One region of the Streptomyces sp. NPDC059499 genome, then DNA from elsewhere that is predicted to be linked to it. Evidence: riboswitches for the same ligand, from Rfam matches in the RefSeq annotation. Region 1 holds a riboswitch; each other region holds the start of a gene.
The links. A riboswitch is a leader RNA that binds a small molecule or an ion and turns the genes downstream of it on or off. The one in region 1 is predicted to bind cyclic di-AMP.
Positions count from the first base shown of each region.

Region 2: linked by a shared signal. The riboswitch ahead of ACFW9O_RS08735 (M23 family metallopeptidase) and the one ahead of ACFW9O_RS14575 (transglycosylase family protein) in region 1 are both predicted to bind cyclic di-AMP.
Region 3: linked by a shared signal. The riboswitch ahead of ACFW9O_RS27190 (peptidoglycan DD-metalloendopeptidase family protein) and the one ahead of ACFW9O_RS14575 (transglycosylase family protein) in region 1 are both predicted to bind cyclic di-AMP.

Region 1 is NZ_JBHYTT010000005.1:98,110-105,611, forward strand. It holds gene ACFW9O_RS14565 (septum formation initiator family protein) at 1-171, opposite strand, end outside; gene eno (phosphopyruvate hydratase) at 281-1,567, opposite strand; gene ACFW9O_RS14575 (transglycosylase family protein) at 1,908-2,597, opposite strand; cyclic di-AMP (ydaO/yuaA leader) riboswitch at 2,598-2,768, opposite strand; gene ACFW9O_RS14580 (transglycosylase family protein) at 3,059-4,015, opposite strand; gene ACFW9O_RS14585 (cytochrome P450) at 4,121-5,428, opposite strand; gene ACFW9O_RS14590 (nucleoside triphosphate pyrophosphohydrolase) at 5,425-6,411, opposite strand; gene ACFW9O_RS14595 (SurA N-terminal domain-containing protein) at 6,482-7,138, opposite strand; gene ACFW9O_RS14600 (serine/threonine-protein kinase) at 7,301-7,502, opposite strand, start outside.
Region 2 is NZ_JBHYTT010000002.1:720,010-727,511, reverse strand. It holds gene ACFW9O_RS08745 (PrsW family intramembrane metalloprotease) at 1-386, shown strand, start outside; gene ACFW9O_RS08740 (aldo/keto reductase) at 406-1,350, opposite strand; gene ACFW9O_RS08735 (M23 family metallopeptidase) at 1,566-2,603, opposite strand; cyclic di-AMP (ydaO/yuaA leader) riboswitch at 2,615-2,767, opposite strand; gene ACFW9O_RS08730 (PP2C family protein-serine/threonine phosphatase) at 3,002-4,159, opposite strand; gene ACFW9O_RS08725 (MerR family transcriptional regulator) at 4,290-5,036, opposite strand; tRNA gene ACFW9O_RS08720 (tRNA-Met) at 5,151-5,224, opposite strand; gene ACFW9O_RS08715 (FAD-binding oxidoreductase) at 5,527-6,912, shown strand; gene ACFW9O_RS08710 (hypothetical protein) at 7,120-7,287, shown strand; gene ACFW9O_RS08705 (hypothetical protein) at 7,419-7,502, shown strand, end outside.
Region 3 is NZ_JBHYTT010000013.1:153,173-160,674, forward strand. It holds gene dxs (1-deoxy-D-xylulose-5-phosphate synthase) at 1-1,351, shown strand, start outside; gene ACFW9O_RS27170 (aspartate aminotransferase family protein) at 1,348-2,745, shown strand; gene ACFW9O_RS27175 (helix-turn-helix domain-containing protein) at 2,805-3,485, shown strand; gene ACFW9O_RS27180 (DUF6126 family protein) at 3,548-3,721, shown strand; gene ACFW9O_RS27185 (tyrosine-protein phosphatase) at 3,731-4,543, opposite strand; cyclic di-AMP (ydaO/yuaA leader) riboswitch at 4,965-5,123, shown strand; gene ACFW9O_RS27190 (peptidoglycan DD-metalloendopeptidase family protein) at 5,128-6,069, shown strand; gene ACFW9O_RS27195 (SGNH/GDSL hydrolase family protein) at 6,236-7,063, shown strand; gene ACFW9O_RS27200 (STM4011 family radical SAM protein) at 7,132-7,502, opposite strand, start outside.

The DNA of each region.
Region 1 (7,502 bases):
GGCGACGACCAGGGAGCAGACGATCAGGGCCAGGAACGCGGCCCTGCCGGTGAGCCGGGAGCGGCGGGCCTGGCGGCGGTTCTGGGAGCGGTACACGCGGGCCGCGGTCTGCTCCCCGAGCAGCCGCAGCCTGGTCGCGGTGGAGAACCGGTCGCGGTCCTTCCCGGCCATCTCGCCTCCCCATTACGCACGTCCGTCCCCGCACACGGTACGGGACCGAGTGCGGGGACGGACGGAGGCTGGTGCACCGAAGGGAGGCTCAGCTCCTGCTGCCGGGCTCTCAGCCCTCGAAGCGGAACCGCGGGAACGCGGAACGGCCCGCGTACACCGCGGCGTCGTCGAGGATCTCCTCGATGCGCAGCAGCTGGTTGTACTTGGCGACACGGTCCGAGCGGGCCGGGGCGCCGGTCTTGATCTGGCCGCAGTTCACGGCGACGGCGAGGTCGGCGATCGTGACGTCCTCGGTCTCACCGGAGCGGTGGGACATCATGCACTTGAAGCCGTTGCGCTGGGCCAGCTCCACGGCGTCCAGGGTCTCGGTCAGCGAACCGATCTGGTTGACCTTGACGAGCAGGGCGTTGGCCGAGCCCTCCTCGATGCCACGGGCCAGGCGCTCGGGGTTGGTGACGAACAGGTCGTCACCGACGATCTGCACCTTGCCGCCGAGCTTGTCGGTGATGACCTTCCAGCCGGCCCAGTCGTCCTCGTACAGCGGGTCCTCGATGGAGACCAGCGGGTACGCGGAGACGAGCTCCTCGTAGTACTCGGTCATCTCGGCGGCCGAGCGGGACTTGCCCTCGAACTCGTACGCGCCGTCCTTGTAGAACTCGGACGCGGCGACGTCCAGAGCGAGCGCGATGTCGCGGCCCGGAACGTAGCCGGCTTCCTTGACGGCTTCGAGGATCAGGTCCAGGGCGGCACGGTTGGACTCGAGGTTCGGGGCGAAGCCGCCCTCGTCACCGAGACCGGTGGACAGGCCCTTGGTCTTCAGGACCTTCTTCAGCGTGTGGTAGATCTCCGCGCCCCAGCGAAGGGCCTCGGAGAAGGACTCCGCGCCGATCGGCGCGATCATGAACTCCTGGATGTCCACGTTGGAGTCGGCGTGCGAGCCGCCGTTCAGGATGTTCATCATCGGAACGGGCAGCAGGTGCGCGTTCGGGCCGCCGAGGTAGCGGAACAGCGGCAGGTCGGACGCCTCGGACGCGGCGTGGGCCACGGCCAGCGAGACGCCGAGGATGGCGTTGGCGCCGAGGGAGCCCTTGTTCTCGGTGGCGTCGAGGTCGAACATCGCCTGGTCGATGAGGCGCTGCTCGGTGGCGTCGTAACCGACGAGCTCCGGGCCGATCTGCTCGATGACGGCGAGGACGGCCTTCTCGACACCCTTGCCGTGGTAGCGGTTGGGGTCACCGTCGCGAAGCTCGATGGCCTCGAACGCGCCGGTGGAGGCGCCGGACGGAACGGCAGCACGTCCCGTGCTGCCGTCGTCGAGGCCAACCTCGACCTCGACCGTGGGGTTTCCCCGGGAGTCGAGGATTTCCCTGGCTACGACGACGTCGATGGACGGCACGAGGCATCTCCTTCTGGGATATGACGCTGGTTGTGCAGGGTCACTGTGGCCTTGCGCCCCGAGCCTAACCGGCTCGGCCCCCTGCGTCGGCCGACCGCCCGTCCCCTGGGACGAAAAAGGACCCAAGGGCCTGCATTCCGGGCAAAGGTCCAGAAATCTACTGGCCAGTAACCACAATAGTTGAACGATCTCGCACCCGGTGCGCCCCTGCGGCACACCGCGGAAACGACCCCGGCCCGGCGCACACGGGGGTGAGTGCGCCGGGCCGGGAGAGAACGCGTCGGGTGCCGCCGGACACCCTTCCGCGGTCCTGAAGCCTTCGGGGAGGAGAGACCCGGGACTACTTCAGGTGGAGCTGCTGACCCGGGAAGATCAGGTCGGCGTCCTCGACGATGTCGTCGTTGAGCTTGAACAGCTTCTCCCAGCCGCCCTTGACCTTCTTCGCGTCGGCGATCGTGCTCAGGGTGTCGCCGGCCTTCACCTTGTACTCGCCGTCACCCTTCTTGACCTTGTCGCCGGTCGGGGTCGTGACGGTCTTCGACGCCTCGGGGGCGGTGCGCTTCTCGCTGCGCGTGGTGGGCTGCTCGGCCTTGCGCTCCGGCTTGGCGGCCTTCTCGGCGCCCGTCGCGGAGGCGTCGACACCCGGGTCCACGCCGTCGTTGGTCAGGCCGCCGGCACCGGCGCAGGCCCAGGCGCCCGGGCCCTGGAGGTCGAGGAGCTTCTCGGCTGCGGTGATCTGCTGTGCCTTGGTGGCCAGGTCGGCGCGGGCGGCGAACTGCGTACCGCCGGCGGCTGCCCAGCTGGACTGCGAGAACTGCAGACCGCCGTAGTAGCCGTTGCCCGTGTTGATGGACCAGTTGCCACCGGACTCGCACTGCGCGACGGCGTCCCACGTGGCGACGGAGGCGGCGGAGGCGCCGGTCGCACCCATCAGCGGGACGGCGACCGCGGCACCGGCGACGCCGGCCAGGGTGGCGATACGGACGGCCTTGGACGGGCGACGGTGCTTGCCCTTGCTCGAAAGCAGCATGGTTCTCCTCACCGACGCCTACGAGGTGAGCTGTCGGGTTCGGGCCTGTGAGTTGCCCGGTCGCTCGCACTGGCAAGCGACTTCACCCCTAGCCGGCCCTCGCCCGTCTTCCGACGGCCGGGTCCGGCACTTACCTGGGTCCCCCGCTCCTGCCTACGGCGCTTTACGCGTCGAATCCCTTCGGCCGACGGCAGGATTCGGCGTGACGGTCGAAGGTGCCCGCGGTGCGAGCGGTTCCGACCGTAAACATAGGCAACCCCCACATTCAAAGATGGACATCACGGACAATCAGCCCTTACCCGCATCAGCCGAAGGCTCGTTTTCGCAGGTCGGAGGCATCGTCGGCGAATCAGGCGGGCGAGAAGCGTGAGTTGACGCAAAGAGACCCATGTCTCACTTAGACATAAGTGGACATAGGCCTCTGAACTGCCCCCGAATTTGGGGTGTTTTCCCGAATTGGATCAGTTGCCGACAGCGGCTTCCGCACCGGCCCCGGCGGTCTTCTCGTCCGCCTTGGCGCCCAGGTCGAGACCCAGGTCGAGGTTCTGTCCGGGAAGGATCAGGTCCGGGTCGGAACCCAGCTCGTCCTTGTTGGCCTCGTAGAGCGCCGTCCAGCCGCCGGGCAGTTCCTGCGCGTCCGCGATCGCCCAGAGGTTGTCGCCCGTGCGAACGGTGTAGGTTCCGTCGCCGCCGTCGCGCGCGTCGGCGTCACCGCGCGACGCGTGCCGGCCGGACTCGCGCCCGTCCGTCGAGCCCGTACCGGCGCTCGCCTCCGGGGCCGGAGTGCCGCGGTGCTTGCCGCCCGGCGCTTCCGTCGAGCCGTCAGAGGTCTTGGACGCCTCGGGCGAGGGAGAGGAGTCGGACTTGTCGGATCCGTTCGACTTGTCGGCCTTGCCGGTTTCGCCGCCTCGGTTGTCCGTGTTCCTGTTCCCGTTGTCCGACGCATCGGACGAGGGGGTGGCCGACGTGTCGCCGGACGGGGTCGCGGTGTCCGACGGCTCGGTGGTCGGCTCACTGCCCGGGTCGACACCGGGGAGCGTGTTGTCGAGCGCGAGCCCGGAGATCACCGCGCAGCTGGCCCACGCCGTCACCCCCTGGTCGTCGAGCACCTTCTCCGCCACGGATATCTGCTGCGAGCGGCTGGCCAGGTCGGCGCGGGGCGCGAACGCCGTGCCGCCGTAGGCCGACCAGGTGTCCTGCGAGAGCTGCAGGCCGCCGTAGTAGCCGTTGCCGAGGTCGGCGCTCCACATGCCACCGCTCTCGCACTCGGCGACCCGGTCCCAGGTCGAGGCGTCGGCTGCGTGCGCGCCGGTCGCGCCGAGCAGCGGGATGGCGATGGCCGACCCTGTGACGCCTGCGGCGACGACGATGGCGGGTGCCTGCCGAGGGCGACGGTGTCTGCCGTTCGCGGAGCCCATGGGATTGCCTTCCGTGTGACTGACGTGTGACTGGTGAGTCGAACGGTGAACCTAGCCGTACTCGAACGTGTGTCACAAGTCGATGCAGCGGAGATCACGTGAAAGTCACAGAGTTGACAGAGTGTCACTTTTTTCGGAGCGGTGTCCGGGATCGAACTCCACAGGAAGAGTGCGCAGTCCACGCATGATGAGACCGCCCCGCCATCGCAAATCGGTAGGTTCCGCAGCGAGTCGCAGGTCAGGAAGGCGTCGCAGCAGCGTCGCCAACGCCGCCTGACCCTCCAGCCGGGCCAGCGGAGCACCCAGGCAGTAGTGGATGCCGTGCCCGTACCCGAGGTGCTGATTGTCACTCCGTGCGAGATCCAGCGTGTCCGCATCGCGGAATCGCTCCGGGTCCCGGTCGGCGGCGGCCAGCACCACGAGAACGGGGTCCCCGGCCTCGATGCGCTGCCCGCCCAGCGTCACGGGTTCGGTGGCGTACCGCCAGGTGGCGAGCTCCACCGGCCCGTCGTACCGCAGCAACTCCTCGATCCCCGTGGCCAGCAGCTCCGTCTCCCCGGCCTCGATCGAGCGCTGGAGCAGCTCGCGTTGTTCCGGGTTGCGCAGCAGGGCGTAGGTGCCGTTGCCGATGAGGTTGACCGTGGTCTCGAAACCGGCGAACAGCAGGATGAAGGCCATCGCCGCGGCTTCGTTCTCGGTGAGGTGCTCGCCGTGGTCACTTGCCCGGATGAGTCCCGAGATCAGGTCGTCGCCGGGGTTCTCCCGTTTGCGGTGGATGAGTTCGGCGAGGTAGCCGCGCATCTTCTTGACCGACCTGGCCACCCCGCCGCGCGGACCGCCGCCGTGCCTGATCATCATGCCCGCCCAGTCCCGGAAGTCGTCCTGGTCCTCCGGGGGCACCCCCAGCAGGTCGCAGATCGCGTAGATGGGGAGGGGGAAGGCGAAGTCGTGGATGAGGTCCGCCTTCCCCTCCTCGATGAACGTGTCGATGAGGCGGTCCGTCAGCTCCTGCACGCGCGGCGCGAACTCGGCGACCCTGCGCGGGGTGAACGCCTTGGAGACGAGCCGGCGCAGCCGGGTGTGGTCCGGCGGGTCGATGTTCAGGAGGTGCGTCATCAGGTCCGCCTTGCGCTCCCCCGGGATGCCCGTCTTCCCCTTCGCGTTCGCCGACCCGGCGTGGTGTGCCGGGTTCTTGGAGAGCCGGGTGTCGGCGAGGGCCTGCTTCGCATCCGCGTACCGGGTCACCAGCCAGGCCTCGACACCGCTGGGCAGCGCGGTGCGGTGCACGGGGCTGTGCTCGCGGAGCCAGGCGTAGGCGGGGTACGGGTCGGTGGCGAACTCCCACGTGAAGAGTTCGGGCGCTGCGTCCGGTGCTGTGCCGGGCGCGGGGGTGTCGGCGGGGCTGTCGTTCACTCCTCGACGTTATCCGGAGCGCCCCCGTGCCCCTCCACCGCCCGGATCGCGTCCCGGTAGGTACGGGCAGCGGCCCTGAGGGCCGCCTCCGGGTCCGTGCCGTCCTGTTCCGCGCGTACGGCGAGGGCGAGGAGCCGGTAGCCGACCGAGTCGTCCTCCGGGAGCGCGACGTCGAGCCCTGCGGTACGGGCCCGGCTGCCGAGCTTGGCGGCCAGGGCGAGAGCGGGCTGGCCGAGCGGCACCCCTTCGGTGACCGACTCCCGCTGCTTCTCGATCGCCTTGGTCCGCAGCCAGTGCGCGTGGACGTCCTCCGGGGTCTCCGCGGTCTCGTCGCCGAAGACATGCGGATGACGGTGGATCAGCTTGTCCACGATCGTGGCCGCGACATCGTCGACGGCGAAGGGCTCGTCCGGGTCCTCCTGCGCGATCCGGGCGTGGAAGACGACCTGGAGCAGAACGTCCCCGAGCTCCTCGCGCAGTTCCTCGCGATCACCGTCCTCGATGGCCTCGACCAGTTCGTACGCCTCCTCGATGGCGTACTTCGCGAGACCCTTGTGCGTCTTCTGCGAGGTCCACGGGCATTCCCGCCGGATCCGGTCCATGACCTGGACCAGATCGAGGAGCCGGGCGCCCGGCAGGTCGTAGGAGCCGGGCAGCAGTTCCAGGTCCGGCATCTGCACCCGGCCCGAACCGCCGAGCCGGGCCAGGCCGTCGGTGAGCGGCTGATTGCCCTCGCCGCCCACGAGGACTACCACGGTCCGTCCGCCCGCGCAGGCGTCGACGAGCTCCTCGGCGGACGGTGCGACGTGCTCGACCATGACCCCGGCCTCGCGCAGGTACGGCAGTTGCGGATGGTCCCGCTCGGCGCAGAGCACCGCGTCGGCGGCCTGCAGCGTCTGCCAGGCGGGCCAGGACAGCAGGCCGGGCGCGACCCGGTGGCTGGCGGTGAGCAGGACGATACGGCCGGGGGCTTCAGCGTTCACCCTTGGAACCTACCCCGGCCGGGAGCCTCCCGGTCCTGGCCCCCGGTCCTGACCCGGCTCCGGCCCCGGGTCAGGCGCCCGACTGGGGTTCCTGCTCCTGGAACTTGGTGACCTGGTTGATCCACGGAGCCTTGTAGGTGCTCAGCTGGACCTGCTTGTCGTCCCAGGAACCGAAGCGCGGGTTGACGTCGACGTGCAGGGCCTTCGACGCCTTGGTGAGCGCCTCGCCGACGACCTGCTGTCCGGCGGGGGTCTGCAGGTCGGCGCCGAGCGCCTGGGCCAGCTTCGGCAGCTGGACCTCCTTGCGCAGATCGCCCTCGATCTGGTCCGGGGCGACCCAGCGCTGCTCCAGCATCACGCTCTGCAGGCCCTTGTCACCGCCGTACTGCGCGGCGGCCTGCCGGCGGATCTGCTGGATCTCCTTGCGGCTGACGGTCACCCCCGCGTCCTTCGCGGCCCGGTCCAGGACCATCCCGAACACGATGCCGTGCAGCTTGGCCCGGGTGAGCTGCCCGGACTTCTTCACCAGCTGCGCGGCCTGCGGCGAACGCTCCTGCGCCGTGCGTACCTCCGACGCCTGCGCCTGGACCGTGGACATGTCGACCCGGTCCCCGCCGACCACGGCTGCGGCGCCTGGGTGCGCCTCGCTGCCACAGGCGGTCAGGAGGGGCGCCGCGACGAGCGTGGCGACGGATACGGCGAGCGCGGTGCGACGTCGGCGGTGCAAAGGAGCCTCCCGGGGAGAGTTTGTGCATCAGTGCACAAGGCCTTGCGGTGATCGATGTTAGGCAGTGGAAGGGGTTCGGGCCACTGATTCGACCAACGATTCGGGAGGAGTTGGGGATGCGGTGCGGCGGCGGGCCTCTCGGGGCGCCGCCGGGGCCGGATCTCAGCCGCCGCGCACGTCCTGCTGATGGGTGAGCTGTCTACGCAGCTCGACGGGGAGCGGATGGTGCGGGCCGTACGTGCGCTCCGCGTCGTAGAGCAGCCCCTGCAGCTGCCGGCGCCCCGCCGCGTGGTCGCCGACCGCGAGCAGCAGGTGCCCGATGCGGTGCCGGATGTCGAAGGCCCGCGAACGGTCCGGGGGCGGC
Region 2 (7,502 bases), on a different contig from region 1:
CCACCGACCGGGCCCGGGGCAAGGCCGCGGCACAGGCGGTCGCGGAGTACGAGGCGTTCGCGACGTCCCTGGCGGTGCTGCGCCGGCGAGCCCGCCGCGACACACCCGGCCCGGACTTCGCCGAGCGCGAGCAGGAGCTGCTGCACCACCTGTGGCAGCGCCGGGAGGTCGCCGGCCCTGCCCTGACGTACGCGGCCCACGCGACGGGCCGGTTCCGCGCCCGGCGCGGCACGGCCCCGGTCGCGGTCCCGTCCCCCCGCAGGTTCCCGCAGCAGCCCGCTCCGTATCCGCAGCAGCAGCTCCCCGCACCTCACCGGCACTACGGCGGGTACAACCCGTATCTGCACGACGGCCACCAGCGGGACAGCCGCCCACCCTCCGCGTAGCCCGGCGGGTGGTGAAGTGTCAGGCGGATGCCTCGTCGAGGTCCGCGAGGTCCACGTCGGTCAGCCGCAGGTCTGCCACCGCCACCAGTGCGGGCAGCTGCCCGACCGTGCGGGCGGACGCGATCGGCGCGGCGACGGTCGGCCGGGCGGCGAGCCAGGCCAGCGCGACCGTGGCGATCTCCGCGTCGTGCTCCTGGGCCACCCTGTCGAGCGCGGCGAGCACCTTGCGGCCGCGTTCCGACTCCAGGTGCCTGGCCGCGCCGTCGGCCCGTGCGCTCTCGACCGCTGTGCCGGGCCGGTACTTACCGGTGAGGAAGCCGGAGGCCAGTGCGAAGTACGGGACGGCGGCGAGGCCCGCCTCGGCCGCCGTGTCCTGGAGCTCGCCCTCGTAGGTGTCGCGCGAGACGAGGTTGTAGTGCGGCTGCAGCGCGACATAGCGGGCGAGGCCCTCGCGCTCGGAGAACTCCAGGGAGGCCCGGAGCCGCTCGGGGCTGATGTTGGAGGCGGCGATCTCGCGCACCTTGCCGTCCTTCACCAGCTGGTCGAGCGCGGTGATGATCTCCTCCACGGGGACGGTCTCGTCGTCGAAGTGGGTGTAGTAGAGGTCGATGTGGTCGGTGCCGAGCCGGCGCAGCGAGGCCTCGGCGGCGCCCTTGATCGTCGCGCCGGCGAGCCCCTTGAACTCGGGGTGGGCGCCGACCTTGGTGGCGACGACGATGTCGGAGCGGTTGGAGCGCGACGCGAGCCACTTGCCGACGAGCGTCTCCGACTCGCCGCCCTCGTTGCCCGGGGCCCAGGCGGAGTACGAGTCGGCCGTGTCGATGAAGTTGCCGCCGGCCGCGGCGTACGCGTCCAGGACGGCGAAGGACCCGCCCTCGTCGGCCGTCCAGCCGAAGACGTTGCCGCCGAGTGCGAGCGGGAAGACCTGGAGGCTCGAGGAACCGAGTGTGCGGAGTGAAGTCATACCTGGAACAAACCAGTCCGCTCAGGCGACTATTCCGACGGATGCCGACCACGGGCAGACCGGCAGCCCTGACGTCGGGGGGGGTGCGCCAGGGCCGCCGGAGTTCAGGTGGGCCGTCCGTCCGGTACGGACGGGCTGTCCGCCCGCGCGAACGCTCGGCGGAGAACCGGCGAGGGCTCTGCGGACACACCGCGGAGCCCTCGGACCGGAAGAACTCAGATCGAGAGACCCTTGCTCCGCAGCCAGCTCATCGGGTCGATGCCCGAGCCGTCCGCGGTGTGGACCTCCAGGTGGAGGTGAGGGCCCGTCACGTTGCCGGTGGCACCGACGCGGCCGATGGTCTCACCGGTGGTGACCCGCTGGCCGGCGCTGACGTCCATCGAGGACTGGTGGCTGTACGAGATCTCCGTACCGTCGTCCAGCTCGATGACGGTGTGGTACCCGTACGAACCCGACCAGCCCGCCGACTTCACCGTGCCGCTGTGCACGGCCTTGATCGGGGTGCCCGTCGGCGCCGCGAAGTCGAGACCGGTGTGGTAGCCGGAGGACCACATCGAACCGGCCTGGCCGAAGGTCGAGGTGATCGTGTACGAGGAGGTCGGGAGCGCGTAGCTGGCGGCGAGCTTGGCGAGGCGCTCGGCCTCGGCCTTCTTCTTCGCCGCGACCTCCGCCGCCTTCTTCTCCGCTGCGGCCTTCGCCTCGGCGTCGCTCTGCTGCTTCGCGGCCTTGGCGGCGGCCTCCTCGGCTGCCGCCTTCTCCTCCGCGGCCTTGGCCTCGGCCTCGGCTCCGGCCTGCTGCTGCTCGGCCTGCTGGAGGATGCGGGCGCGCAGCGCCTCACCGGCGTTGCTCGTGCCCTGCTCGGCCTCGGCGGCCGTGATGCCGGCCGTGGTGAGCGGGGAGGCCGTGGCGACGGCACCGTTGTCCGCGGAGTCGTCCGACATGAACGCGCTCACGCCGGGCAGGGACTTGGCGTCGGGGAGATTGTCCGCGATGGAATCGGGAAGAGAGATGGAGACCGGCGGCTTGCTCTGCGCAGTGGCCATGCCACCCGCGCCGACGGCTGCGATGACGCCTACGCCGAGGACGGTGGAGCTACGGGCGAGGCCGCGCTGCTTGGCCACACGGTGCCTGCCGCGAACGGGACGGATGGACTCCTCGGTGGGGTTCCATTCCTCCCACGTCCTGTCCTCGCCACCGAGGGTGTCGGACCTGAAGGGTGACGGGGCCTCGGGGGCAGGCTGATTGGACGCCACGTGGGCGCACTCCTTTCCTTCCTTCTCGCCTACCGGGTTAGCTGACGGGTTCGGAGCAGGAAGGTCTCCTACGGGCCCCTCTGTCTCTCACGAGACACAGGTGTCCGATTCACCCCATGTAGGTGGTTCCCCGGTTTCCTTGCGGAATTCGGCGCTCGCGCACGGTGCCGCCTCTTGCGACGACTGGGACAACCGCGCTGCGTTATCGAACGTTAATAGACACCCGGGTCCGATTCCAAGCTGTTCCCGTTGATCATTCACAGCTTTGACGTGGACTTTCAGGGGATTAACGGTCCGAAACGGGCGAGTTGAGTATTCCCCGCCGGGGCATCAGTTTCTGACGTTGCGTCATATGTTATGCGGAGCGGTGTCCTTCGACTACGCACCGTGGCAACGACTCATCCATCGCCCCGCCCCACGATCTTCACAGTCGTCCGCCGCTCCGGCTGCCCCCGCGCGGGCCGGCCGACCGCGAGCAGCGCCATGTCGTCCACGGCATGGCCCCCCGTGTGCAGCCGCACGTCGTCGGTGAGCGCCGAGAGCAGTTCGTCGGGCCCCGGGAAGATCCGGCCGCGCAGCCGGGCCGCAGGGTCGTAGAAGACCCCGTCGGCGCCCCGCGCCTCGGAGAGGCCGTCCGTGAACACCAGGAGCGTCGATCCGGCAGGCAGCTCCCACTCGTCCGACCGGTCCGGCCACACCCCCAGGTCCATCCCGATCGGCAGCGCGGGCACAGTCGGCGCCAGCACCTCAAGCGCCCCGTCCCCGTGCAGCAGGATCGGCTCGGGGTGACCGCGGTTGACGATCCGCAACCTGCCCGAACCCGCCGGGATCTCGGCGAGCACCGCGGTGACGAACCCCTCCATGGAGTCGAGCCCGCCGCGTCGGGTCCCTTCCCGGGCCAGCGCCCTCTCCAGCCGCTGCGCCACACCCTCCAGCGACAGCTCCTGCTCGGCGGCCTCCCGGAACGCCCCGATCACCACCGCCACCGCCTCCACGGCGGCCAGTCCCTTGCCCCGTACGTCACCGACGACCAGCCGCACCCCGTGCGGGGTGTCCACGACGGCGAACAGGTCACCGCCGACGAACTCGTCCGCCTGCGCCGCCTCGTACCGCGCCGCGACCAGCAGCCCGCCGATCCGCTCGTCCGGCGTCGGGAGGACCGCGCGCATCGCGGTCTCCGCGATGACCCGGGCCGAGGCCAGCTGCTCGTTGCTGCGCCGGACGACTCCGTTGATGACGAGGGCGAGCACGGAGACGGTGACCAGGGTGAGCAGCTCGGTGACCGGGGCGACGTCCGAGATCGTGCCGTCGTACAACCGGATGGCCAGGACCGTCACGATCGCGGCCACGGCCGTACGGATCGTGCTCGCCAGCGAGAAGAACGGCGCGGCGATCAGCGGGGCCGCCGCGAACAGGGGGATCGCACTGACATCGGGCGGCGTACTGAGGTCGAAGACCACCCCGGCCGCGATCATCAGTGCGGGCAGCAGTCGTACGAACTGCCGGGTGCGGGCACCTCCAGCAGCTCCGCCGCGCCGCCTGTCCCGCTTCCCCACCTGTGCACTCCTGCCCGGTCCGCCCACGGCTGCGGACGGTACCGCGCTCCACCCAGGCTGGCCGGAGCCGCGCCGTGAGGCGACTCGTCGTCGGCCAAAGGGAGGAGCGCCGAGCGCCGCGCCCCGATGGTCAGTCGGAGAGCATGCGCTGCGCGTAGATCGTCAGTGCATCCCGTACGAAGACGGCGGTGCCGTCTCCGTACCGATCGTAGTTCTTCCCGAAGCGGGGATCGGCGACGTACATCTCCCCGAGGCCGATCACGTACGACCGGGTGGCCGTCGTGGTCACCGACAGCCACTCGCAGTGCCGCCGCGCGATGTCCTGCACCGGCTCGTCGGACGGATCCATGCCCGCTGCCCTGGCTTGCCCGTAGTCACGGGCGATGGCCTCGTGCGCGGCCTGGAAACTGTCGCGCTCCGCCCGGCTCAGCGAACGCCACCACCGGTCGCCCTTCTCGTACGCGTCCCGCCCCCAGCGCTCGGTGACCTCCTGCTCGTACACCGTGTGATCGAAGCCGTCGAACACTTCTTCGGCCATGAGCTCTCTTCCCTCCTCGGTCTTGTGGAGAGTGGTCCGCACCGAGGCGATCTGCCGCCCGATGCGCTCCCGCTCCTGCTCCAGCAGTCGCAGATGGGCCCGGAGCGCCACCGACGTGTCCCGCTGCCCCTCGAGTACGTCCTTGATGGCGGGCAGCGAGAGACCCAGCTCCCGCAGCAGCAGAATGCGCTGCAGCCGGACGAGGGCGTCCTGGTCGTAGTAGCGGTAGCCGTTGGACCCGATCCGGCTCGGCGCGAGGAGACCGAGATCTCCGTAGTGCCGGAGCGTGCGGCTCGTGGTGCCGGCTCTTCTGGCGATTTCCTGGATGGACCACTCCATGCCGAGAACGCTAGATCTTTACGTTGCGTCAAGGTCAAGCACGGCAGCCGCGGCGTACGGAGGCATACGACAGAGGCCCGGATCCTCGAAAGGATCCGGGCCTCTGTCTTTCAGTAGCGGGGACAGGATTTGAACCTGCGACCTCTGGGTTATGAGCCCAGCGAGCTACCGAGCTGCTCCACCCCGCGTCGTTGTGAGTGCAACACTACGCCATCCGGGACGAGGTCCTGACCATTTACCGCTGCGACCCCCCGGTACCCGTTCCTCCGGAGGCTTCGGCCGCACCGGCGGCAGGGTGCGTATGCCCCCGTGGCCGCGGGCGGGCCGGAGTGCGCGGCTCCACAAGCAGCGGGACGCTGGAGCTATCAGTCCTGCGGTGTCCGCTTCCGCTTGCGACCGAGGTTGCCGGAGCGCCGGCGCTAACCCGCACCGAAGGCCCGGCACAGGCGGACCGGGCGGGTGCGGCACACACTTCGGCAAGGAGACGGTCATGGACGGCACCACACTCGAAGCGATGCGGACCGAACTGCGCGGCCCTGTCATCGGCCCGGACGACCCGGAGTACACACAGTCCCGCACGATCTACAACGCCATGATCGACCGGAGACCTGCGGCCGTGGTCCGGTGCCACGACACGGCGGACGTCATGGCAGCCGTCGACTTCGTGCGCACGCACGGCCTCGAGGTGGCGGTGATGGGCGGGGGACACAGCGGACCCGGTCTCTGCCTCGCCGACGACGCCGTCACGATCGACCTGTCGCCGATGCGCGGCGTACGCGTCGACCCGGCCACCCAGACCGCGCAGGTCGACGGCGGGGCGAAGCTGGGCGATCTCGACCACGCCGCCCACGCATTCGGACTCGGCACCCCCGCGGGCATCATGTCCACGACGGGAGTCGGGGGTCTCACCCTGGGCGGCGGACACGGCTACCTCACCCGCAAGTACGGCCTCACGGCGGACAACCTGGTGTCCGCGGACGTCGTCCTGGCCGACGGCGGCTTCGTCACGACGAACGCGAGCGAGAACGCGGACCTGTTCTGGGCGCTGCGTGGCGGCGGCGGGAACTTCGGCATCGTGACGTCGTTCGACTTCGAACTTCACCCCGTGGACAACGTGGGGGTCGGCATCACCGTGTGGCCGCTGGACCTCCTTCCCGACGTACTGCGGTGGTACCGCGAGTTCCTGCCGCAGGCGCCCGACGACCTGTACGGCTTCTTCGCGTCGATGACCGTCCCGCCCGCGCCCCCGTTCCCGGAGGAGCTCCACGGACAGAAGGTGTGCGGCGTCGTCTGGTCCTCGACGGCGGACCCGGAGGCCCTGGGCGACACCCTCGCGGTCGTGAACGAACCGGGCAAGCCCGCTTTCCACTTCACGACGCCGATGCCCTACCCGGCGCTGCAGGCCATGTTCGACGAGCTGATCCCCACGGGCCTCCAGTGGTACTGGCGCGGCGCCTTCTTCGACCGGGTCACGGACGACGCCGTCGACGTGCACGCCAGGTACGCGGAAGCACTCCCCACCGGCCTGTCGACCATGCACCTCTACCCCGTCGACGGGGCCGCGGGCCGTGTCGGGGCCGACGACACCGCATGGGCCTACCGCGACGCCGTGTGGTCCGGTGTCATCGCCGGCATCGACCCCGACCCGGACAACGCGGAGGCGCTGCGGCAGTGGGCCGTGGACTACTGGGACGCGCTGCACCCGCATTCCATGGGCGGCGCGTACGTGAACTTCATCGGTGCGGGCGAGTCGCCGGACCGGGTCCGGGCGACCTACCGCGGCCACTACGACAGGCTCGCCGAGGTCAAGCAGGCCTACGACCCGCCCAATCTCTTCCACGCAAACCAGAACATCGAGCCCAACCCGGGTCACTGACCCTCACACCGACCACGGCAATACAGAGGGAAAGCCGTGCTCCGAGGGTTACAGTCTGCATGCACCGCATGATGATCCGGCCGCCCCCGGAGCGGCGCGACACCGGAAGCGACACACATCGTCGTCGTACCGGTCGGGACCAGTCCGGCATCACACCATCGGCTCGGTCACGGGGCTCTCACCGCACACCTACGTACAGGACACTCCATGACCGACATGCCCGCACGCACGACGCAGCGGCACTCCAACGGCACGGCCGCGGACACGGGCGCGCAGCTCGCCGCCCCGGGCACGGCCGCTCCCCTGCCCTCTCCGCAGTACGCCGGCCTGTTCATCGAGCCCGATCTGCCGCCGCTCCTCGACGAACCCGAGTGAGCGACGGGCCGGGGCGGTCCGCGGCGCACGGACGACCGGCGGGCCCGGTGAGCAACGGGGCCGGCTGATCGACAGGGCCCGGTGAGCAAGGGCCCGAGTGACCGGCCGGGCCGTGCGGTCGTTGGAAGACCATGCGCATCCGAATCGCCGTCGTCGCCCTCGGAGCGGCCCTTCTGCTCGCCGCGTACCTGTCGAACATCCCCTCCGAGGCCGAG
Region 3 (7,502 bases), on a different contig from region 1:
CCACCTCGCCATCCTCCGTACGACCGACGGGTACGAGCGTTTCCTGAACTGGGGCAAGGGAGTGCTCCAGCAGACACCGGTCATCGGGCAGCCGCTGTACGGGTCGCTGCACGGTGCGAAGAAGGGGTTCAAGGACACCTTCGCCCCGCAGGGCATGTTCGAGGATCTGGGGCTCAAGTACGTGGGCCCTGTCGACGGACATGACACCGCGGCGGTCGAGTCCGCACTGAACCGGGCGAAGCGCTTCCACGGTCCGGTCCTGGTGCACTGCATCACCGAGAAGGGCCGCGGCTACCCGCCCGCGCTGGCCGACGACGCCGACCGCTTCCATACGGTCGGCGCGATGGACCCGCTGACCTGCGAGCCGCTCGTGGTGCCCGCGGCGCCTTCCTGGACCTCGGTGTTCGGTGAGGAGATCGCACGGATCGGGGCCGAACGACCGGACGTCGTCGCGATCACCGCGGCGATGCTGCACCCCGTCGGGCTGACCCGCTTCGCCGAGAGGTTCCCCGACCGGGTCTGGGACGTCGGGATCGCCGAGCAGCACGCGGCCGTGTCCGCCGCGGGGCTTGCCACCGGCGGTCTGCATCCGGTCGTCGCCGTCTACGCCACCTTCCTCAACAGGGCCTTCGACCAGTTGCTGATGGATGTCGCCCTGCACAGGTGCGGCGTCACCTTCGTGCTCGACCGGGCGGGTGTGACCGGCGTCGACGGCCCCTCGCACAACGGCATGTGGGACATGTCCCTGCTGCAGGTGGTTCCCGGCCTGCGGATCGCGGCACCGCGCGATGCCGACCGGCTGCGTGAGGAACTGCGCGAGGCCCTCGACGTGGATGACGCGCCGACCGTGATCCGCTTCCCGAAGGAGTCGGTGGGGGAGCCGGTCGTGGCCATCGGCCGGATCGGCGGCATGGACGTCCTGCACCGGGCCGACGACCCCGACGTCCTGCTGGTGGCGGTCGGTGTGCTCGCCCAGGTCTGTCTGCACGCGGCCGACCTGCTCGCGGGAGCCGGAATCCGGTGCACGGTCGTCGACCCGCGCTGGGTCAAACCGGTCGACGCACAACTGCCCGCGCTGGCCGCGCAGCACCGGCTGGTGGCCGTGGTGGAGGACAACAGCCGGGCAGGCGGCGTCGGTTCGGCCGTCGGGCAGGCACTGCGGGATGCGGGAATCGACGTACCGCTGCGGACGTTCGGCATCCCCGAGCAGTTCCTGGCGCACGCCAAGCGGGGTGAGGTGCTGGCCGATATCGGGCTCACTCCCGTGGAGATCGCCGGACGGATCGGTGCGGCGCTCGCCGGCCGGAAGCCAGGGTCGGAACACGTGGTGCCGAGGGAGAACAGGCCATGAAGGACGACGGACCCAAGGGCTTCGATCTGGCGCGGCTCCTCGCGGAACGCGGTGCCGAGCGCTACGAGCTGCATGCCAGGCATCTGAACCACCAACTGCCGCGCATGCTCCGCACCATCGGCTTCGACAAGGTCTACGAGCGGGCCGAGGGCGCGTACTTCTGGGACGCGGAAGGCAACGACTACCTCGACATGCTCGCCGGCTTCGGCGTGATGGGGCTCGGCCGGCACCACCCCGTCGTACGCAAGGCCCTGCACGACGTCCTCGACGCCTCGCTCGCCGACCTCACCCGCTTCGACTGCCAGCCGCTGCCCGGACTCCTGGCCGAGCGGCTGCTGGCGCACAGCCCCCATCTGGACAGGGTGTTCTTCGGCAACAGCGGCACCGAGGCCGTCGAGACCGCGCTGAAATTCGCCCGCTACGCCACCGGAAAGCCCCGGATCCTCTACTGCAGCCATGCCTTCCACGGTCTGACGACCGGCTCGCTCTCGGTCAACGGCGAAGCGGGGTTCCGGGACGGCTTCGCACCCCTGCTGCCCGACACGGCGATCGCCCTCGGCGACCTGGATGCCCTGCGCCGCGAGCTCAAGCGCGGGGACGTGGCCGGCCTGGTGGTGGAGCCGATCCAGGGCAAGGGGGTGCACGCCTCGCCGCCGGGGTTCCTGCGGTCCGCGCAGGAGCTGCTGCACCGGCACAAGGCGGTGCTCATCGTCGACGAGGTGCAGACCGGACTGGGCAGGACCGGCGACTTCTACGCGTACCAGCACGAGGAGGGTGTCGAACCCGATCTCGTCTGTGTGGCGAAGGCGCTCTCCGGCGGATACGTGCCGGTCGGCGCGACGCTCGGCAAGGACTGGATCTTCAAACGCGTCTACTCCTCCATGGACCGCGTGCTCGTGCACTCGGCGAGCTTCGGCTCCAACGCCCAGGCCATGGCGGCAGGGCTCGCGGTCCTCGCGGTGATGGAGGACGAGGAGACGGTCGCGAACGCCCGCCGCACCGGTGACCTGCTGCGTGAGCGGCTCGCCGCGCTCGTCGGCCGCTACGAGCTGCTGCACGAGGTGCGCGGGCGCGGGCTGATGATCGGGATCGAGTTCGGCCGGCCCTCCTCGCTGAGACTCCGCAGCCGTTGGACCATGCTGCAGGCGGCCAGGAAGGGCCTCTTCGCCCAGATGGTGGTCGTGCCCCTGCTGCAGAAGCACCGGATCCTCACCCAGGTCTCCGGCGACCACCTGGAAGTGATCAAGCTGATCCCCCCGCTGGTCATCGGTGAGCGCGAGGTGGACCGCTTCGTGGCCGCCTTCACGGCCGTCATGGACGACGCGCACAGCGGGGGCGGGCTGATGTGGGACTTCGGCAGGACGCTGGTCAAGCAGGCTGTCGCCAACCGTTGATGCTTTGCCTCGGAGGCAAGAAATTTGCCTCCGAGGAAAGATCCTGGCCCAATGGAGTCATGAATCCTCCTGACGGAGGGGCGGCCGACGAGCTGCCCGGAATCGCGCCGCGCCTGCGCGACCTGCGCCGCAACCGGGGTCTCACCCTGGAGACCGCCGCCCGGCGGGCCGATCTCTCCCCGGCGCACCTCTCCCGGCTCGAGACGGGCCGCAGGCAGCCCTCACTGCCGATGCTGCTCGGGCTCGCACGTATCTACGGTACGACGGTCTCCGAGCTCCTCGGAGAAATGCCGCCCGAGCGTGACGCCATCGTCCGCGGCGGCCCGTTCGCGGGCGCTCCGGGCGGCGCGCCCGGAGGGACCCCGGGAAGAGCTCCGGGCGCCGGCCCGGGTGGTACCTCGGGTGGTGCTGAGGCCGACGGCTGGATGTACCAGCAGGCCGGTGGCTCCGGCCGGGCGATGCAGGCGTTGCGGGTCCGGGTCCCCCACGGGGCCCAGAGTGATCTCGTACGCGTGCACCCGGGCGAGGAATGGCTGTATGTCCTCGACGGGCGGCTGAGGGTGGGTCTGGGGGAGACCGTGCACGACCTCGGGCCGGGGGACAGCGCGCACTTCGACTCGCTCACCCCGCACCGGATCGCGGCGCTCGACCGCGGGGGCGCCGAGCTGCTCTTCGTCCACACCCTGCTGCAGAGCCCCTCGGCCGAGCTGTGCCTGGGCAACGGGACGCACCTTCGCTGACCACGCACGCCCCACCGCACCTGCCGCACACCTCGGCCCGAGAGCCGAAAGAGAGGACTGCCATGTCCGATTCGGAGCACTACGACCCGCTCACCCCGCGCCCGCGGGAGACCAAGGACACGCAGGAGCGGAAGATGCCCCGGGGTGTGGTCATCCGGCTCGTCGCCTATCTGGTGGCCGGCCACGTCGTCGCGGCCTTCCTCTTTCTCCTGTTCACCGTGGCGGGCAAAGGCTGACCGCCTGCGCTACGCCTTCTCGACGAGGCGCTCGCGCAGCCTCTCGCGGGTCTCGGGCGCGAGCTTCAGCCCCTCGCTGAGGTAGCGGTCCGTGCCGCCCCAGGTCTCCTCGATCGCGGCGAAGGCGGCGGCGAGGTAGTCGGAATGCGCGCCGAAGAGCGGGTTGAGGAGCTCCAACACCTCGTCCGACATCCCCGCCGACGACGTGTCGCTGCGCCGCACCTTGTAGCGGCGGTGCGCGTCGTTGGACTTGAGGTAGTCGGCCTCGACGGCCTCCTTCTCGACGCCGACGGCAAGCAGCGATACCGCGATCGACAGGCCGGCCCGGTCCTTGCCCGCCGCGCAGTGCATCAGCGCCGGCACGCTGTCCTCGGCCAGCGCGTGCAGCACCCTGCTGTGCTCCGCGGTGCGGTCGGTGATGATCGACCGGTACGACGCGATCATGCGGGCCGTCCCCTTGCCGTCGGCGAGGATCGAGCGCAGCTGCTGGATGTCGCCGTCGCGCACCAGTCGCCAGAACTCGGCGCCGTCGGCCGGGTCGGAGAGCGGAATGCTGACATTCCGGACACCAGGCAGTTCCACGTCGAGACCGTCGAGCTTGTGGTCGGCGGCGTTGCGGAAGTCGAAGACGGTGTGGAGGCCGAGTCCGGCCAGGAATGCCGTGTCCGTCTCGGTGGCGTGCGCCAGGTGGCCGCTGCGGTAGAGGCGCCCGTGGCGCACCCTGCCGCCGTCCGTGGTCGGCAGACCGCCCACGTCGCGGAAGTTGCGGACCCCGGTCAGCTCGACGTCTGTCGACGGAACCTCTGGCAGCTGCTGCGTCACAAGGACTCCTGGAGTGTCTGGCGTCGGCGCCGCTCGCCGACGGGGGCACGCCCGCGACGATACGACATGGATTCATCGGGCAATCGTTTCGCCCTTCGATGCCTTCCCGGCCGGGGTGACCGGCGGCCCGCGAGCATGACATGTCCGTATTAGTGCATTTAGCAGAACATGCCCCGCTTGCGCGGGAGATGGGGTGTGGCAGGTGAGCGGGATCATATCCGTGACGGTGTGTGGCGAAACTGCCGAGAGGTAATCCTTACGCCGTGCGGAAAGCCAAGATCCGTAATCCACGGAGTGTGACCGGAATTCGGAACCGGAATTGAATCGCCCATTCCGGTACGCAACCGGTGGCTTGTTCCCGGCGTCCTGACTCGCTTACGGTCACGGTCAATCCGGACGGAACGCCAAATCCTGCCGCCGCCCGGAATCCGCACCGACTCACGTGTGGCAGGAGCGGGGGAACCAGGTAAGCCGCCGACCGGAGTGATCCGGAACGGCTTGGGGTCAAGACGCGCTCAGCGCGGCCGGGCATCTCCAGTCCGAACCCGACAGCTCACCTCGCAGGCGCCGGAGAGGAATTCCCCATGCCCGCAAAGGGTAAGCACCGTCGTACGAAGGCCAGCCCGATCTCCCGCGGCGTCCTCGCCGCAGGGACCGGCGGCGCCGTCCTCGCACTTCCGCTGATCGGCGCCACCGGCGCGTTCGCCGCCGAGCAGTCCGCGCCCGCCGCCAAGCCGGCGGCCGCCAGTGCGGCCCACCACGCGCCTGCCGCCTCCGTGGCGAAGAAGCACGGCGCCACCAAGACCTACTCCGTGGTCGCCGGTGACTATCTGGCGAAGATCGCGGCCGAGAAGAAGGTCAAGGGCGGCTGGGAGAAGCTGTACAAGGACAACCGTGAGGTCGTCGGCGACAACCCGAGCCTGATCTTCCCGGGCATGAAGCTGACCCTCGGCGTCAAGGCATCTGGCTCCACCACGGAGTCCGCGCCTTCCAAGGCCGCCCCCTCCAAGGCCGCCCCCTCGAAGGTGAAGTCGGCCCCGAAGGCCGCCGCGCCGGCCGAGAAGGCGTCGACGGCCACCGACGCCGCCGACTCCACCGGTGCTTCGGAGAGCAACAGCTCCGGTTACACCACCCCGGTGGCCAACGGTGGCGTCTCCACCCAGTACCGCGTCGCCGGCGCCAGCTGGTCCAGCGGCTACCACACCGGCTCCGACTTCCAGGCCGCCTCCGGCACCAGCGTCCGGTCCATCGGCCCGGGCACCGTGGTCTCCGCGGGCTGGAGCGGTGCGTACGGCAACGAGGTCGTCATCAAGCACGACGACGGCATGTACTCCCAGTACGCCCACCTGTCGTCGCTCGGCGTCTCGGCCGGCCAGACCGTCACCGGCGGCCAGCAGATCGGCCTCTCCGGTTCCACCGGCAACTCCACCGGTCCGCACCTCCACTTCGAGGTCCGTACCGGCCCGAGCTACGGCTCGGACGTCGACCCGATCGCCTACCTGCGCTCGCACGGCGTCTCCATCTGACGCAATCAGGCGGCTCGGTGAGCCCAAGAGGGGCGGTGCGCGGCGGCGCACCGCCCCTCTGCTTATTCCGGCTTTACCAAAACCTGACCGGGTGGTCTATCTCACCACCCGTCAACCCCTTATTACGGTCGCGTAGGTCACATTCGAAGGTGCAGGATATGCGCTTGTGGCAGACGATTCGAGAAACAAACAGCGAGGCACCATCGGGTCGTACGCAGCGATTGGCGACAGCTTCACCGAGGGCGTCGGAGACCCTGGCCCCGACGGGACGCTCGTCGGCTGGGCGGACCGTTTCGCGGTCATTCTGGCGGACCAGCTCCCACTCCCCGATGCAGCGGGCGGCCCCGCGGACGGCCCGCACGGGAACTTCCGGTACGCCAATCTCGCCGTACGCGGACGCCTCCTCGACCAGATAGTCGAGGAGCAGGTCCCCCGCGCCAAGGAGCTCGCACCGGATCTGGTGAGCTTCTGCGCGGGCGGCAACGACATCATCCGGCCGGGCACCGACCCGGACGACGTGGCCGAACGCTTCGAGCGCGCGGTCGCCGACCTGACCCGCTCGGTCGGCACCGTCATGATCACCACCGGCTTCGACACCCGCGGCGTTCCGGTGCTCCGGCACCTGCGGGGCAAGATCGCCACGTACACCGCCCATGTACGGTCCATCGCCGACCGCTACGACTGCCCGGTCCTGGACCTGTGGTCGCTCCGGTCCGTGCAGGACAGGCGTGCCTGGGACAACGACCGGCTGCACCTCTCGGCGGAGGGACACACCCGGGTCGCGCTGCGCGCCGCCCAGGTCCTCGGCCTCGACGTGCCCGCCGACCCCGACCAGGTGTGGCCTCCGCAGGTGCAGCGCGGGGCACTCGAGGTGCGCCGCGACGACATGGCCTGGGCCCGCGAGTACCTCGTACCGTGGATCGGCCGGCGCCTGCGCGGTGAGTCCTCCGGTGACCACGTCGAGGCCAAACGCCCCGACCTGCTCCCGCTCTGAGCACCTCCGGGCGCACTGATCACACGCGTTGCGACGCCCGTGATCAGTGCGCTCGGCGCACCGTTCGCTCAGCGGGTGATGACGGGGAGGGAGCGCCGGGGTACCGCTCCACGGAGCGCGTCCGCGGTAGGTACCCGTACCGGGCCGGCGGGTATCCGCTCCAGCACGCCGCCCGCGAAGACGTCGTACAACGGCAGCGTCTCCAGGTGCACATAGCCGATGTGGCAGTCGCACACGTCGAGAGGACAGCCACGCCGAGCCAATGAGCGCCGGAAGCTGCCGTCGTAGAGGTTGCCGAGCTCGGCGGGGACGAAGTGACAGCGGCGCACCGTGCCGTCGCCGTCCACCGAGACGACCGACTCACCCGTCCGGCAGGGCAGCCCGACCGAGCGGTGCGGATGCCGGCTGTACGGGAACAGGGGGTCCAGCGCCGTCCAGC